One region of the Virgibacillus siamensis genome, then DNA from elsewhere that is predicted to be linked to it. Evidence: riboswitches for the same ligand, from Rfam matches in the RefSeq annotation. Region 1 holds a riboswitch; the other holds the start of a gene.
The links. Region 1 has a riboswitch for FMN ahead of B1K71_RS12960 (ECF transporter S component). Riboswitches for the same ligand answer to the same signal wherever they lie in the genome.
Positions count from the first base shown of each region.

Region 1 (5,026 bases):
GAAATTTTTTCCGGCTTTTTAATGGGAACAGTCATCATCTGCATCAGCTATTACATTCAGGCAATGGAATTTTCTGCTTCGGTCATTTGGGTATCCTTGCCGATTGCCATCTTCATTGGCGGCATCATGATGTCCAATAACATCCGCGACCTTGACGGAGATAAAGAAAACGGCCGTAAGACACTAGCAATCCTGCTTGGCAGAAAAAAAGCAATCGTCTTTTTGGCAATAATGTTTACACTCTCATTTGTATTAACAGCTGTTTATATTTTTACGGGACTGCTTCCATTATGGTCCATTATTTCCTTTATAAGTGTTATTCTCGCAATTGACGTCATCAAGAAATTCCGCGGCAAAACGAAACCGCTGGAAATGCTTCCTGCCATGGTTGCAACCGGTAAAACCAATACAATTTACGGACTTCTTTTAGGAATATCATTATTGATCAGCAATTTCGGTTAAGGGGGACTAACGATTGAATGTATCCAATACGCTAATCGAAACACTTGGAATTGAAACAGTAAAAATGGAAAAAGATGAAGTCATTATGACCATGCCTGTCGATCACCGGACACATCAACCAGTCGGATACCTGCATGGAGGCGCAAGTGTAGCACTAGCCGAAACTGCTGCCAGCATGGGCTCCATGTTAAATGTGGATTTGGAAAAATATCTTGTATTCGGGATTGAAATTAACGCAAATCATATTAAAAGCAAACGTGATGGCGTCGTTACCGCAACAGCAACTCCAACACACATTGGTAAAACAACGATGGTATGGGAAATAAAAATCACGGACGAAGCGGACCGCCTTATTTGCATATCACGGTGCACTGTAGGAGTCGTCCCGAAAAAATAATCGCTTTTATTACGCCGCCTGGGTGATCAGGCGGTTTTATTTTGAGGTTGCCGACACTTGTTATTTTTCCCGTATTCCCCGCAGTTCTAACGATATTTCTTTTCTTATTACAATAAACTTCACTGAAAAAACATCTTTTTACATCCAAAAAAGCGCCTCCGAATATGGAGGCGCTCCTTTATATTTATGCTGCAAGATTCGATTGTTTTTGCTCAATCCATGTTCTCATCTTCAGAAATAGCGGTACAAACAGCATGCCTACAATGATGCCTTTAATCACGTTAAATGGCAGTACACCAAGCGAAACGGCAGCCCATTTAGCACCGCTGCTCATATCTTCCCACCCCATAAACCAGGCATATGCCGGAAGAATAATGAGATAGTTGAGAACGCTCATGCCAATCGCCATAATAATCGTTCCAGAGGCAAGCCCGGAAATGATGCTTTTAACACCTTTGTATTTATGATACAGTACAGCAACCGGTACAATAAACATTACTCCTGCCAAGAAGTTTGCTGTGACACCAATTGGATCGCCTGCACCTGATACAATCAGATAAAGAATATTTTTAATAGCTTCTACAAGCACTCCTGCCATTGGTGAAAAAATTAATGCAGCGATTAATGCCGGTACCTCACTAAAATCAATCTTCAAATACGGCGGCAGAAACGGTAACGGGAAATTCAGGAAAAATAATAGCAATGATATCGTTCCGAGTAACGCCAAAATAATAAGCCTTAACAATTTTGATGACTGCACACCTGCAGTTTTCATCATCAATCTCCTCCCTCATCTGCTATCGATTCACATCTGTCCGTTTTTGATGAAGGATAAGCTTTATTTCCCGTCCTACACAAAAATCCCTAAAGCCTAATCGGGGCCTTAGGGATTTATTCACAGGAAAACAGAGGCGCATAAGCACCAAGTTCAGCTCGCATCTTCTCCCATCCAGACTGTAACTGTCGGTCCCGGATTTTCACCAGGTCAGCCGCTTGTCAATACGCCTTAGCGGGTCACGGACTTAGAACACAAATGGCTCATTACCGTCGGTCGGGAATTGCACCCTGCCCCGAAGATGGAATCGATATGTTGTTTGAGATTATTATACTATCATTTTATGTATTTGCAAAGTATTGTGCTTAAAATAATAATAACCTGGATTTCGTTGAAAATCGAGGTATTATTCCATACAACTATTTGTTTATGAATCAACCTTCAACTGTTGCTATCAACCGTCGGAGGTGCGTAATCAACGTTCAACTGTCTTTATCAACCATCGGATGCGCGAAATCAACCCTCCCGCATGTTTTATCAACGTTCCTAAACAGAAAATCAACCCTGCGATCCAAATATCAACCTTCAATCATTGCTATCAACCTCCAAGGGGCGTAATCAACCTTCAACTGTTTTTATCAACCATCAGAAGCGCAAAATCAACCCTGCAATCCAAATATCAACCTTCCAACTCGAATTTCCACATGCACCACACCCCCGATTACCTCAAAAAAAGAGAGCGCTGTTTAGCGCCCTCCTTGTCAAGGTCAGCTGTTACTCGCCGTCTACGTTGATAAACAACTTGCCATCGGTCGTTTGACGTGTTTCATTACCGAAGTCATCGACGACTTTCACTTCGATAACAGCGCCCTCAGCAACGACATTGCTTGGAGCTGTCCAATACCCGACATAATGTCCGTCTTCCATTTCCATCATTGGAAGCTCTGTCGCATTGGATACGCGTGCACGAGCATTTGTCAATGGCATATGGATAAAGAATGTTGCTTCCTGTCCGGGCTCACTGTCAAATTCAATCCGTACACTTTCACCAGCATTGAGATGCTTATCCTCAGTTGGTGTCAGACTGTTGATTGTCGGTGCTACAAAATCAACATCTATCGTAACCGTTTTTGTAGTTGTGTTGCCGGCCAAATCTTTGGAGGCAACTTCAATTTCATTTTCTCCGTTGTCCAGCAAGATACGTTTTGAATACGATCCGTCATCAGCAACATCTGCTGTACGTCCATTAACTTTTACAAAGTCAAGGTTCGCATCAGAAATTGTACCTTCCACTGTAACGGTTTCACGATTTGTTTTATCTCCATCTTGCGGACTGTCAATAGATAATTCAGGCTTCATTGTATCAAGTGTGACTGTGATTGCTCCGGATTCTCCCGTCACTGCCCCATCCAATTTTGATACTGCCTTGAACTCATTTGCCCCTTCATCAAGTTCCACATCGATGGAGAATTTACCATTGTCTCCAATTTCGGCTGTTCCTGCTTCCTCACCATTATTCATAAGCTGAATAGTAGTTGTTGGTGAAGCAGTACCTTCAATCGTAACGTTTGTGTCATTGGTAATCAAACCAGCATCCGGGGATGTAATTTCCGGTTTGTTTACCTCATAACTTACACGTGCACGTATCATATAGTTACCTTCATTTGCAGGTGATTGTGACCATGTTCCGCCTACATATTGGTAACTGCGTTCTGCATTTGTACTGCTCTCATCAGTTGCCAGACCAGGTGCATTTGGATTCGGATCCTTTTGAATATAAACCATATAGAAATCGCCGTTTACGATAATATTGTGTTCGCGTAAATCAACGACAGTCCATTCATCCAAATTCCGCACTGCTTCTGCATCCACAGGACCTGCGATTTTTTCACCAGGTGTGCCATCTGGTCCGGAAGCATCCCATACTTCTACGGCAAAGTCAGTACCGCCTGGTGTCGGCCAGTCTGTGCCGTGGAACTGGAATACACCTTCTGTGACAACAGCTGATTCTTTTCCTTCAGGCAGTGACATTTTTACTGCCCAGCCATTACCGGCATCATAGAATGCGCGGGCATTCTCGGCTGTTCCATCATCATAGCCGATTTCACCGCCGGGATACGTGTAGAATGGCTCAAGTTCAATATCAAGCTGTTTGTCTTCAGTCAGATTCACTTCAACTTCCTTGCCATAGTAATCCCTGGCCATAACTTTTACAGTGTATGTTCCTTCATACCCTGTTATGGAAAAGTTTCCATTTTCATCAGAAGTGACAGGTTCAACATTCGCATCTTCCACGAGCATGATGGTTGCACCTTCAATTGTTTCACCTGTCTGCTCATCCGTTATGGTACCACTGATAGTAGCTTGCGGAAGTTCTTCAAGCGTGAAATCAGCCTGTGCCGTGCTATCAGCTTCAAGTTCAACTGTCTGTTCTCCGGATGCATACCCATACGATTCAGCTTTCAGTGTATATGTTCCCGCAGCATGGCTCAAGGAATAGTTACCAGTTGCAGGATCAGTCGTTACAGAACGTCCTGATTCCAAAACACTGACCTGTGCAGTCATCGGCAGCAAGTTCGGGTTAACTGCATCTTCTGTAACAGGAGCCTTTTCTTCTTTTGGCATTTTCGGACGTATTTTGTCCGGATTAACTTTTTCCTTCAAACCAGCTTTTGGATTGGCTTTTACAACACCCAATCCATTTCCATGGAATAAACGATTGTGATGCCCGTTATTTCCTTTTTCCTTTCCAATGGAAGCTTTGCTGCTTTGTGATGTATCAGATAATGCTACATCATCAATATACCAGCCTGGATCGGAAACACTATAGTCAGAAGTCAGGTTAAATCCGATATATACCCGCTGACCGCCGTATTCAGACAGGTCAACTTCCGCTGGAACCCAACCATCTGAATCACCCTCGATTTCCATCAACTGTGTCCATTCCTCACGATCGGTGGAAATGAATACATGACCGAAATCATAGGCATTTCCGGAATCATATTTTTCCAGGTTATACCACTGGTTGAACTGTAAATATGCGTTGCCTTCCGGTAAATCAATTGGGGGCATGACAAGTGTCGCATTCATTTCATCGTCATATTCACCATCAAGATTTGTTGCATATACATTTTCACCGGATGCAGCACTTTCAGGACCCGATGCCGGCACTCCCCATTCCCAGCTGTTATTGTCGCCGAATGATGTCCAGCCGGCAGGAGTTGATTCGAAATCCTCCGCGTAACCGGTGGAGATACCTTGTTTCACATCAACAGTATACGCTTCACTTACGACTTCATTGTCGCCAAAGTCGTTCACAATCCATTTATATGTTAGTGTACCTGTCACGATCTGTTCACCAGGAATAGTGGCTGCATAATCGCCATCCTTGA
Region 1 is NZ_FUIH01000007.1:1,816,440-1,821,465, forward strand. It holds gene B1K71_RS12950 (1,4-dihydroxy-2-naphthoate polyprenyltransferase) at 1-462, shown strand, start outside; gene B1K71_RS12955 (hotdog fold thioesterase) at 476-859, shown strand; gene B1K71_RS12960 (ECF transporter S component) at 1,044-1,634, opposite strand; FMN riboswitch at 1,793-1,941, opposite strand; gene B1K71_RS12965 (S8 family peptidase) at 2,409-5,026, opposite strand, start outside.

Region 2 (5,026 bases), on a different contig from region 1:
CCAAGTCATTTCTTTAATTGAGACACAAGCTAAACAAAATGACATTAAAATAGAGAAATATATTGAATCAGATTTACCGGACATAAATTGTGATGGAAATCAAATTAAACAGGTGTTTATCAATCTTCTAAAAAATGCAATCGAAGCAATGCCAAATGGTGGAACGATATTCATTTCATTAAAAAAACATAATGCAGATACACTTTTAATTCGAATCGAAGACCAGGGTTATGGGATACCGGATCATCTATTAAGTAAAATAGGGAATCCGTTTTTTACAACAAAGGATGATGGGACAGGTCTGGGAATAATGATTTGTCATCAGATTATCGAAAAGCATAAAGGTGTAATGAAAGTTGCAAGCAGTTCGGAAGGTGCGGTTGTAAAGGTGTATTTACCATTAATCCAGGCATCTTCCAATCGATGTTCATGTTAGCCTTGGCCGAGTCGATTAAAGATCTGTCAATATGATAATGGTTGTCGATTTGTTGAAAAAATTCGGCATAACTAGTAAAATTAGTTCAGCTTATCCTACATAAGCTGAATTGGTTGCGATTCTATCGTGATTAAGGTATAACAAAAATACAATATTATAATGCAAGTTCCTTCGGGGTCGGGTGAAATTCCCAATCGACGGTGATGAAGCGTATGCTTTTTAGTCCGTGACCCGTGCGGTATTATGCCAAGCGGTGGATCCGGTGCAACTCCGGAACCGACAGTTAAAGTCTGGATGGGAGAAGGGATTTATAAGGATTTTTTATGTTGCTGGATGGTTTGTGCAGGTATTTTTACTGTATGCAAACCAGCTTTTTAATCATACGCGTATACCCTTATAAAATTCTGCCCTTGGCCTCTGAAGCTGATTCAGGGGTTTTTTTAATTGGTTAAAGGGAGTGAAATTAATTTGGATGATGAATATTATATGCAAATAGCCTTGAACCTTGCCCGAGCTGTTTCCGGCCAGACCAGTCCCAATCCGCCTGTTGGTGCGGTTGTTGTTAAGAATGGGGAGATTTTAGGTTTCGGTGCACATCTGAAAGCCGGTGAGGCGCATGCAGAAGTACATGCGTTACAAATGGCCGGGGAAAGATCCGGCGGTGCAACCATTTACGTCACACTGGAGCCGTGCAGTCATCATGGGAGAACACCGCCTTGCGCGGATTTGATTGTGAAAAATGGTATCAGCCGGACGGTTGTTGCGGCGACTGATCCGAATAAGAAAGTTGCAGGTCAGGGTTTGGAGAAGCTGCGGAAGGCCGGCATTGAAGTGAAACAGGGTGTTCTGGAAAAAGAAGCGAATGCGGTAAACGCTGCATTTTTCCACTTTATCCAAACGAAAAAACCATACGTAACTGTAAAGTCTGCTGTCAGTTTGGATGGGAAAACGGCAACACATACTGGCGACAGCAAATGGGTAACCGGAGAGGCAGCAAGGCTTGATGTCCACCAGTATCGTCATATGCACGATGCAATTCTGGTTGGTGTAAACACAGTTATCACCGACAATCCAAGTCTGACTGCCAGGCTCCCAAATGGCAGAAAGAACCCAATACGAATTATTTTAGATACATCACTTAAAACGCCGTTGGATGCAACAATTCTGAATGACGGTAAAGCGGAAACATGGATTTTTACAAAAAGTGTCGTGTCGGATGTAGCAGAAAAATCGTACGCTGAAAAAGAGAGTGTTACCATTGTCCGGCTGGAGAAACTGGACGTTGAAAGTGTTTTGCAATATTTGGGGCGTCACGGTATCATGTCTCTCTTTGTCGAAGGCGGCGCTGCAGTGAACGGGTCATTTTTGGAAAGTGGATACATTAATCAGCTGATTACCTACATGGCACCGAAACTAATCGGCGGTCAAGCTGCCCCGACATCGTTTGCCGGAAATGGTTTTTCGTATATGAAAGATACCCTTGAAATGGTAATCCGGCATGTTGAGATGATTGGCAATGATATTAGAATTGTTGCGGAACCACGAAAGGACGATTGACATGTTTACAGGAATCATTGAAGAAAAAGGTATTGTAAAAAAAATGAAGCGTGTATCTGAACAATCAGTTGAAATGACAATTGGTTCGGAAAAAGTTGTGGAAGATGTTCGTCTCGGCGACAGTATCGCTGTCAACGGAATCTGCCTGACCGTCACGAAATTTTCTGCAGCTGATTTTCAAGTTGATGTGATGCCGGAAACAATTAAAGCCACCTCACTGGACTCCTTAACAGCGGGTTCCAGCGTGAACTTGGAAAGGTCGATGCCTGCGAATGGCCGGTTTGGTGGGCACTTTGTGTCCGGACATGTTGATGGAAAAGGCAAAATTATACGAAAAGAAGCAAATGAAAATGCTATTTATTACGATATTGAAATTCCGGAAGAACTGGTTAAATACTTTATGTTAAAAGGTTCGGTAGCTGTTGATGGCGTCAGTTTAACCATTTTCGATGTGATGCCGAATGTATTTACCATCTCACTGATTCCGCATACAGTGTCGGAAACGATTCTGGGTGATAAAAAAGATGGGGATGTTGTAAATATTGAGTGTGATATGCTCGCCAAGCATGTTCATAATATGATTCAAAATCAAAGTATCGGCCAAAAAGAAGGTATTAACCAGGCGTTTTTGAAAAATAACGGATTCATGTGAAGGAAGTGGGACAATGTTTGATACGATAGAAGAGGCAGTTAAGGATTTAAAGGCAGGAAAACCGGTCATCGTGGTCGATGATGAGGACAGGGAAAATGAAGGAGATTTGGTTGCACTTGCTGAGCAGGCAACACCGGATGTTATCAATTTTATGATCACCCATGGAAAAGGTCTTGTCTGTACGTCGATAACGGAGCGGCTGGCGGAAAAGCTGAATCTTCCATTGATGACCAGCCGCAGTACAGATCCGTTTGGTACAGCATTTACCGTAAGTATCGATCATAAGGATACGAAAACTGGAATTAGTGCAGATGAACGTTCCAGGACCATTCAGGCATTGCTGGATCCTGAAGCAAAGGAAATTGATTTTAAACAGCCGGGTCATGTGTTTCCGCTTATTGCCAAAGACGGCGGAGTACTGACGCGCTCCGGTCACACAGAAGCATCGGTTGATCTGGCCATGTTAAGCGGTGCATTTCCGGCAGGGGTGATTTGTGAAATCATTAAGGAAGATGGAACAATGGCACGGGTTCCGGATTTAGAAGCGATGGCAAAAACATTCGATTTGAAACTGATTTCGATTGCTGACTTGGCAGCACATCGCAAACAACACGAAATTCATGTCAGTCGTGTAGTTGAAACAACGCTGCCAACCGAGTTTGGTACATTTAAAGTCTATGGTTACACCAACGATTTGGATGATAAGGAACATATTGCATTGGTGAAAGGGGACGTTGATGCAGCGGATGCAGTTCTGACACGAATTCATTCGGAATGTCTGACTGGTGATGTGTTTGGGTCCTACCGGTGTGATTGTGGTCCTCAGCTGCATGCGGCACTGCAAAAGATAGATGAAGCGGGTGCAGGTGTGTTGGTTTACATGCGTCAGGAAGGCCGTGGTATTGGTTTACTTAATAAGCTTCGGGCATATCAGCTGCAGGATGCCGGTATGGATACTGTCGAAGCGAATGAGCAGCTTGGATTTGCACCTGATCTGCGCGAATACAATTTGAGCGCACAAATATTAACAGATTTGGGTATTAAAAAAGTAGACTTGCTGACCAACAATCCGAAAAAAGTGACAGGACTTGCATCGTATGGAATTGATATCGGTTCGCGTATCCCAATTCAAACTGCTACACGAAAAGAAAATGAAAAATATATGCACACCAAGCTCGATAAAATGGGACACTTATTGAACTTTCATCAGTGATAAAAGGAGATGAAGCAAAATGGGAAAAACGTTTGAAGGAAATCTGGTTGGGACAGATATGAGAATAGGCATTGTAGTAGCGCGGTTTAATGAATTTATTACGAGTAAATTACTTGGTGGTGCCACAGACACTTTAAAACGGCACGGGGTGGATGAAGAAAACATTGATGTTGCCTGGGTTCCCGGCGCATTTGAAATTCCATTGATTGCCCAAAAAATGGCAACTTCCGGCGGTTATGATGCAGTTGTTGCTTTGGGCACCGTAATCCGCGGGTCGACATCACATTATGATTATGTGTGTAATGAAGCGGCAAAGGGTGTATCCAATGCATCCCTTCAATCAGGTAAACCAGTTATTTTCGGTATTTTAACGACTGAAACGATTGAACAGGCTATTGAACGTGCAGGTACTAAAGCAGGCAACAAAGGGGCAGAGGCAGCTGTTGCTGCGATTGAAACTGCGAATGTTGCCAAACAGCTGGAATGGTAAAAAGACCGAGGGGCGGTAGATTGATAAACTGTCCCCGGTCTTTTTTTGATGGAAAAACGAAGCCCTTTAAGATAAACTTGTAACAGAAGGAACAGGAAGATTTGGGGGCAAGGCTTATGAAGTTTTTCGGATATCAGATTCTGGCTATAGGCGTTATTTGGCTTGGGATGACGATCTTTTTTTCAAAGATGGACCAGCTTAGCACGTATATCTACTATGGTGTGACATCATGGTTGTTATTTTTGATTGTTCTTTTTGTAAAGCAATATCTCAGACAGCGGAAATAGGAAGGAAATTATATGCTCACAATAGAGAATTTATATAAATCCTACGGGGAAAAAGTTTTGTTTCAAGATGTAACATGTACCATTAAAAAACAGGATCGAATCGGACTTATTGGTGTAAATGGCACGGGGAAATCCTCATTTTTGAAGGTGCTGGCCGGAATTGACCCGGCGGAGAGCGGCACGATGAATCATCCCAAAGATTACCGGATTGAATATTTGGCTCAGGATCCGGATCTGGATTCAGACAAAACGGTCATCGAACAGATTTATTATGGCGATGCAACCATTATGAAGGTTATGCGTAACTATGAACAGGCATTGCATCGGCTGCAAGATGAATCCAATGATGAACAGGCACAGGAACATCTTCTGAATATGCAGCAACAGATGG
Region 2 is NZ_FUIH01000006.1:413,851-418,876, forward strand. It holds gene B1K71_RS03020 (PAS domain S-box protein) at 1-436, shown strand, start outside; FMN riboswitch at 600-746, shown strand; gene ribD (bifunctional diaminohydroxyphosphoribosylaminopyrimidine deaminase/5-amino-6-(5-phosphoribosylamino)uracil reductase RibD) at 905-1,993, shown strand; gene ribE (riboflavin synthase) at 1,995-2,645, shown strand; gene B1K71_RS03035 (bifunctional 3,4-dihydroxy-2-butanone-4-phosphate synthase/GTP cyclohydrolase II) at 2,659-3,858, shown strand; gene ribH (6,7-dimethyl-8-ribityllumazine synthase) at 3,878-4,348, shown strand; gene B1K71_RS19780 (hypothetical protein) at 4,465-4,635, shown strand; gene B1K71_RS03045 (ABC-F family ATP-binding cassette domain-containing protein) at 4,648-5,026, shown strand, end outside.
Region 2: it holds a riboswitch for FMN, as region 1 does, so the genes downstream of both, ribD (bifunctional diaminohydroxyphosphoribosylaminopyrimidine deaminase/5-amino-6-(5-phosphoribosylamino)uracil reductase RibD) here and B1K71_RS12960 (ECF transporter S component) in region 1, are expected to answer to the same signal.